Regions from separate parts of the Agrococcus sp. GCM10030265 genome, predicted to be linked through region 2. Evidence: predicted binding sites of a transcription regulator. Region 2 holds the regulator's gene; the other holds the start of a gene.
What was found. The regulator HrcA, encoded in region 2, represses chaperone genes, less so after heat shock. The targets are predictions, from matches to a motif close to TTNGCACTCGNNNNNNNCGAGTGCNAA.
Positions count from the first base shown of each region.

Region 1: ACFQPP_RS03405 (Hsp20/alpha crystallin family protein) is a predicted target of HrcA. The motif match lies at 1,725-1,751, and genes of this name have one in related genera.

Region 1 is NZ_JBHTCZ010000001.1:695,281-698,651, forward strand. It holds gene ACFQPP_RS03395 (AEC family transporter) at 1-163, shown strand, start outside; gene ACFQPP_RS03400 (ZIP family metal transporter) at 209-916, opposite strand; gene ACFQPP_RS03405 (Hsp20/alpha crystallin family protein) at 1,161-1,622, opposite strand; gene ACFQPP_RS03410 (anti-sigma factor domain-containing protein) at 1,812-2,669, opposite strand; gene ACFQPP_RS03415 (RNA polymerase sigma factor) at 2,650-3,225, opposite strand; gene ACFQPP_RS03420 (class F sortase) at 3,254-3,371, opposite strand, start outside.
Region 2 is NZ_JBHTCZ010000002.1:177,547-180,917, forward strand. It holds gene hemW (radical SAM family heme chaperone HemW) at 1-391, shown strand, start outside; gene ACFQPP_RS05020 (DUF4870 domain-containing protein) at 456-1,181, opposite strand; gene hrcA (heat-inducible transcriptional repressor HrcA) at 1,315-2,340, shown strand; gene ACFQPP_RS05030 (DnaJ C-terminal domain-containing protein) at 2,337-3,371, shown strand, end outside.

The sequences.
Region 1 (3,371 bases), on a different contig from region 2:
GCTGCTCGCGCTCGTCGTCATCGCCTGCCTGCCCTCGGCGCAGAACATGTACGCCATCGCATCGTCGTACACGTCGGTCGGCGGCGTCGTGCGCACCATCGTGCTGACGACGACCGTGCTCGCCTGCCCGCTGGCGGTGCTCGCGGCGGGCGCGCTGGGCTGAGGCTCGCGCGGCCGCACCCGCTGCGGCCGCGTCGGCGCCCGTGGCTCAGCCGAGCAGCGACAGACCGGCGCCGATCGCGAAGCCGAGCACCGTCGCGAGGCCTGCCCAGTCCTTCGCCTTCTCGCGCGCCTCGGGCACCATCGCGTCGATGAGCATGACGAGCAGCGCACCCGCTGCGAAGCCATCGATGCCCGCCTGCACCGCCGGGCTCGCCGCATCCGCGATGAGCGTGCCGACGAGCGTCGCGAGCACGCATGCGATCGCGACGGCGCTCCACAGCAGCAGCACATGCGCACGCGACGACCCGGCGCGCAGCATGTCGGCGGAGGAGCCGATCGCCTCGGGCAGGTTCGAGACGACGATCGCGACGACGAGGGCCGCGCTCACGCCGTCACCAGCGGCGATGCCGATGCCGAGCACCGCCTGCTCGGGCACGCCGTCGAGCAATGCGCCGACCGCGAGCGGCAGCCCGGCCGCGCCCTGCGACGAACGCGCCCCGATCCGTCGCACGAGCCGGTCGGCGCCGAAGAACGCGCCGGCGCCGAGCGCGAGCCCGATCGCGACGGGCACCGCCCCGCCGACGGAGAAGCCCTCCTCGGCGAGCTCGAACGCGATGCTCGCGATGAGGGCGCCCGCCCCGAACGCGAGCACCGACCCGAGCGCGGCGTCGCTCCACCGCCGCAGCAGCGCGAGCGCCGCGCCGACGAGCAGCGACGCGGCCGCGACGCCTCCCCACAGCAGGCTCTCGAGCATGCGGGCTCCCTCCACCGCAGACGAGCCTGCGCTGCGCGCCGCCCGCGTGCAAGGCCCTGGCAGCGGATGCGGCGACGTCGCGTCGCGCCCGTCGCCTCGGCGTCGACACGCGCGAGGGGCCGGGCAGCGGTGCTGCCCGGCCCCTCGTGGCTCGACGCGTCGTCAGCGGCAGTCGATCAGCCGCGACCAGCGGCCGGACGCGGGCTCGAGCTCGTCGTCCTCGCGCGTCGTCGCCGGCTCGCGCTCACGCATCCTGCGGCTGCTCCTCGGCGGAGGACTGCGTGATCGCGCGGTCGGAGCCCGCGTGCTCGACGGTGATCTTGCGCGGCCTCGAGCGCTCGGCGACCGGGATGGTGAGCGTCAGCACGCCGTGCTCGTACGAGGCGTGGATGGCGTCGAGGTCGAGGTCGGCGCCGAGGCTCAGCTGCCTCGTGAACCGGCCGGCCGGGCGCTCCTGCGCGAGCCAGTGCGCGCCATCCGCGGCTCCGAGCGTGCGCTCCGCCTGGATGGTGAGCGTCGTGGCGTCGACGTCGAGGTCGATGGAGCCGGGGTCGACGCCCGGCAGGTCGACGTGCACCACGTAGTGCTCGTCGGCCCGGTAGAGATCCATCGGCATCCAGGATGCGGTGCGCTGCGCGCCGCCGCCCGTCAGCAGCCGTGCCGTCATGCGATCCATCTCGCGGAACGGGTCGAAGGTCAGAGCCATGACAACCACCTCCTGTCGATCAGATGGTCCGTCGCCCTGCGCGCCGGACCAGGTGTCGTGGCGATCGCCCTCGGGGCGACCCCGAGAGGCATGTCCATAGGATTAGCACTCTCGACCTGAGAGTGCCAACTGGCGTGGCTTGGAGTTCGGTGGGAGCGGGCGTCGACGAGCGCGCCGCCGCCGGATGCGTCAGGCCAGCGAGCCGCGCCAGACGCTCTCGCCGCTGTGCGTCGGGTCGCCGTCGAGCGGCTCGATCGAGACGTCGACGATCGGGAACCGCTCGAGGTCGAGGTCGTCGGGCAGCACGTACTCGCCCGTGACCCCGTCGAGGATTCCCACGTTCACCATGCCCTCGACGTCGGCGTCGATGAGCCACACGTCGAGGTACCCGCCATCGGCCGACGGCAGGCCGCCCGTGTCGATCTCGAGCACGCGATGCCCGTCGCGCTCGACGATGCGCGCGGACGCGCCGTCGAGCCCGTCGGCGAGCGGGTCGAGCGCGATGCTCGCGAGCACCGTCTCGGCCGGCGGGCGCTGCGCGATCCACGTGCCGAGCGCGACGCCGCCTGCGATGACGAGCGCCGTCACGAGGCACGCGGCCACGAGCGCACGGCTCGAGAAGCGTGCGAGCCTGCGGCGTCGCGCACCCCGCGTGGAGGCCTGCGCGCCGAGCGACTCGCGTGGATGCGCGGGGGTGCCGGACCCGGGCGTCGCCTCGGGGCCGGTGGCATCGGCCGCGCCGGACGCGAGCCCGGCGTCGCCCGGCGCCACGCGCTCGTCGCGCCCCCCTGACGGGGGGGCCGGCACCGCGGCGACCGTCGCGGCGCGCTCGTCGTCGGCGACCTCGGCGGCGATGCGCTCCCACAGCCCAGCGGGCAGCGGCACAGGCTCGACGCTCTCGGCGCGCACCCGCGCGACCGTCTGCTGCAGCGACGCCAGCTCGTCGGCGCACTGCGCGCAGGTGAGCAGGTGCTCGTCGAGCTCGCCGACGCCCTCGACGCGCGACGCCGCGCGCAGGGCCAGATCGTCATGCGGAATGTGCTGCATGCGTGCCCTCCAGACGGTCTCGCAGTCGACGCAGGGTGCGCGACAGGTGGCTCTTCACGGTGCCTACGGGGAGTCCGAGGCGGTCGGCGATGCTGGATGCCGATTGGTCCTCCAGCACGGCGAGTCGCACGATCGTGCGCTGCGGCTCGTCGATGGCGGCGAGGGTCTCCTCCACGAGGATGCCGTCCGCCACCACGACCGACGGATCGGGCGCGCCGGCCGCATCGGCGCGGTCGAGGGCGTCGGCGGGATCGACGGCTCGCTCACGCGTGACGGCTGCGACGCGGAAGTGGTCGGCGATGCGGCGCCGCGCGATCTGCACGATCCACGCCCCGAGCGGGCCGGCAGCCGGGTCGTAGCGGTCGCGCGATCGCCACGCCGAGACGAAGGTCTGCTGCACGACGTCCTCGGCATCCGCCCGCTCCATCACGCGCAGCGCCAGCGCGAGCACGAGCCCGCCCCATCGCTCGTACGCGAGCCGCAGGCCGACGTCGCTCGGCCCCGCGACGAACGCCTCGGCGACCGCGTCGTCGCCCAGCGCCTCCGCCGTCGTCACGGGCTCACCGTAGCCCATGGCTCCTCGCTCACGGACTCGCGGGCACGGCCGTGACCACGAGGTTGTCCTCGTAGGCCTGCGCCACGGGATCCCACGCTCCGGCGCAGGTCACGAGCCGCAGCACGTGGTCGCCATCGCGTGCGAAC
Region 2 (3,371 bases):
CGTCTCGCGCCACAACCTGTCGTACTGGCACGGCGAGGACTGGTGGGGCATCGGCCCCGGTGCGCACAGCCACGTCGGCGGCGTGCGCTGGTGGAACGTCAAGCACCCCGCGGCGTACGCGCAGCGGCTCGCGGCGGGCGACTCGCCGGCGCTCGCTCGGGAGGAGCTCGACGCCGAGACGCGCCGCGTCGAGCGCGTGCTGCTCGAGACGCGCATCCGCGACGGCCTGCCCGTCGACGTGCTCGACGCCGACGGGCGCCTCGCGGTCGCAGGGCTCATCGCCGACGGGCTCGTCGAGGGCGCGGCCGCGCTGCGCGGCCGCATCGTGCCGACGCTCGCCGGCAGGCTCCTCGCCGACGCCGTCGTCCGGCGTCTGACGCCCGGCGTCTGACGCCCGTGCGCATGACGACGGGCACCCCGCGGCGCGGGATGCCCGTCGTGTCGACCGTCGTCGCCTACTTGATGATGCGCCAGTTGAACGGGTAGCGGTACGAGCCGCCCGCGTTGACGCGCACGGCGCCGACGATGGCGAAGATGAGGCCGAGCAGCGGCGGCACCCAGCACACGGCGAGGAACACGAAGCCGATGAGGATGAAGCTCGTGATGCTGCCGACCAGCACGAGGCCGACGAACAGGATCGTCATGAAGAGCTGGAAGTTCAGCGCCTCCTTCGACTCCTGACGCACGAAGGCGCTGCGGTCCTTGTACATGAGGAAGACGATGAGCGGGCCGAGCCAGCCGAGCGAGAGCACCCAGGCGATGCCGCCGAGGTGGCCGAGCATGGCCCACTGCTTCTCGTCCTGCGGCGACATGGGGGCGCCGGCCGGGTACTGCGGCTGGCCGGGAGCGCCGTACTGCGGGGCGCCGTAGGGCTGCTGCGGCGGCACCTGCTGGCCGGGCGCGCCGTACGGGGGAGCCGCGGGCGGCTGCTGGGCGTGCTGCTGGCCGGGTGCCCCGTACGGGGGAGCGGCGGGCGGCTGCTGCCCGTGCTGCCCGGGTGCGCCGAAGGGGGCCTGCGGGGCCTCGGGCGCGTGGTGCGCGGCGCCCGGGGCGGGGCTGGAGAAGGGCTGGGCGGGCTCGCCGGGGGCCGGGGCGGCCTGGGATGCGTCGCCCGCCTGGGGCGCGCCGAACCGGGGAGCCTGGGGCTCCTCGGGGGTCGCGGGGCCGTGGGGGTCGGTCATGGTCGAACCTCTCGATGACGGATGCCGAAGGGGGCTGGCGACCATCTTCCTCGCAGCAGGCTGAGAACGCACCCACCATCGCGGTACGATTGGCAGTCGAGAACGTCGAGTGCCAGACGAGGGGGGACGGACGATGGTGACGGATCGCGGCCTCGAGGTGCTGCGGGCGATCGTGCAGGACTACGTCGCCTCGAGCGAGCCCGTGGGCTCCCGCTCGATCGTCGAGCGCCACTCCTTCGGGGTGAGCGCCGCGACGATCCGCAACGACATGGTGCTGCTCGAGGAGGCCGAGCTCATCGTGGCGCCCCACACGTCGTCCGGCCGCATCCCCACCGACAAGGGCTATCGGGTCTTCGTCGACCGCCTGCAGGGCATGCAGCCCCTGTCCGCGGCGCAGCGCGCGGCGATCGCGCGGTTCCTCGACGAGGCCGACGACCTCGACGACGTCATGGCCCGCACCGTGCGGCTGCTGTCGCAGCTCACGAACCAGGTCGCGCTCGCGCAGTACCCCTCGGTCGCCAAGGCGCGCGTGCGCCGCGTCGAGGTCGTGCAGATCGCCGAGTCGCGCCTGCTGCTCGTCGTCATCCTCGACTCCGGGCGCGTCGAGCAGCGCATGGTCGACGCGGGCCAGCAGATCGGCGCCGACGCGGCGCAGACCATCGGTCGCGCGCTCGACGTCGCGGTCGCGGGCAAGCCCACGGTCGACGCCGAGGAGGCGCTCGTCGCCGTCGTCGACCGCGCTGCCCCCGCCGTCGCACCCGCGACCGAGCGGCTCGTCGCCGTGCTCGGCGAGGTGCTCGCGCCCACGGCGGGCGATCGGCTCGTCATCGCGGGCGCCTCGCATCTCGTGCGCGGCCGCCACGACCTCTCCGGCTCCGTGACGCTCGTCCTCGAGGCCATCGAGGAGCAGGTCACGCTGCTGCGCCTCTTCGGCGAGATGGATGCCGAGGCATCCGCCGTCGCGACGCGCATCGGCCGTGAGATGGCAGACGGGCTCGAGCAGACGTCGATCGTCACGGGCGCCTACGGCGCCGGCGGCCACGAGGCGGGCCGCGTCGGCGTGCTCGGCCCCACCCGCATGGACTACGCATCGAACATGGCAGCCGTCCGCGCCGTCGCGCGGTACCTCACCCGGCTGCTCGACGACGAGGAGCGATGAGCGATCACTACGAGGTCCTGGGCGTGCCCCGCGAGGCCAGCCAGGACGACATCAAGCGCGCATACCGCAAGCTCGCACGGCAGCTGCATCCCGACGTGAACCCCTCGGAGGACGCGGCCGAGCGCTTCAAGGACGTCACGCACGCGTACGACGTGCTCTCCGACCCGCAGTCGCGCGCCGACTACGACCGCGGGCCGCAGGCGCAGGGCTTCGGGCTCGGCGACATCTTCGAGCAGTTCTTCGGCGGGCAGGGCAGGCAGCAGGGGCCGAGGCCGCGCAGGCGGCCGGGCCAGGACTCGCTGCTGCGCATCGACCTCGACCTCCACGACGTCGTGTTCGGCGTGCACCGCGACCTGCGCGTGCAGACCGCGGTGCTGTGCGACACGTGCGACGGTCGCTGCACGGCGCCGGGCACGCGCGAGGAGACCTGCGACATCTGCGGCGGCTCCGGGCACGTGCAGCGTCAGGTGCGCTCGCTGCTCGGCAACATGGTCACGAGCCAGCCGTGCGGCTCGTGCCAGGGCCACGGCACCGTCATCCCGTACCCGTGCCCCACGTGCGCCGGGCACGGTCGCGTGCGCGCCGAGCGCTCCATCCCCGTCGACGTCCCCGCGGGCGTCGACACGGGCCTGCGCATCCAGCTGCCCGGCCAGGGCGAGGTCGGCGAGGCGGGCGGCGAGCCCGGCACGCTCTTCCTCGAGGTGCATGTCACCCACCACGACGTCTTCAGCCGCGAGGGCGACGACCTCCTCGGCACGCTCGAGGTGTCGATGATCGACGCCGCGCTCGGCACGGAGGCGACGGTCGAGTCGATCGACGGCCCCATCACCGTGACGATCGAGCCGGGCACGCAGTCGGCCGACGTGCTCACCGTGACGGGGCGCGGCGTCGGCAGGCTGCGCGGCTCGGGCCGCGGCGACCTGAGGCTCGGCGTGCAGGTGGCGACGCCGACGCGGCTCGACAGGAAGTCGGAGGAGCTCCTCGAGCAGCTGCGCCGACGGACGAAGCCGCCGGCTCCGCGCATGGCGCAG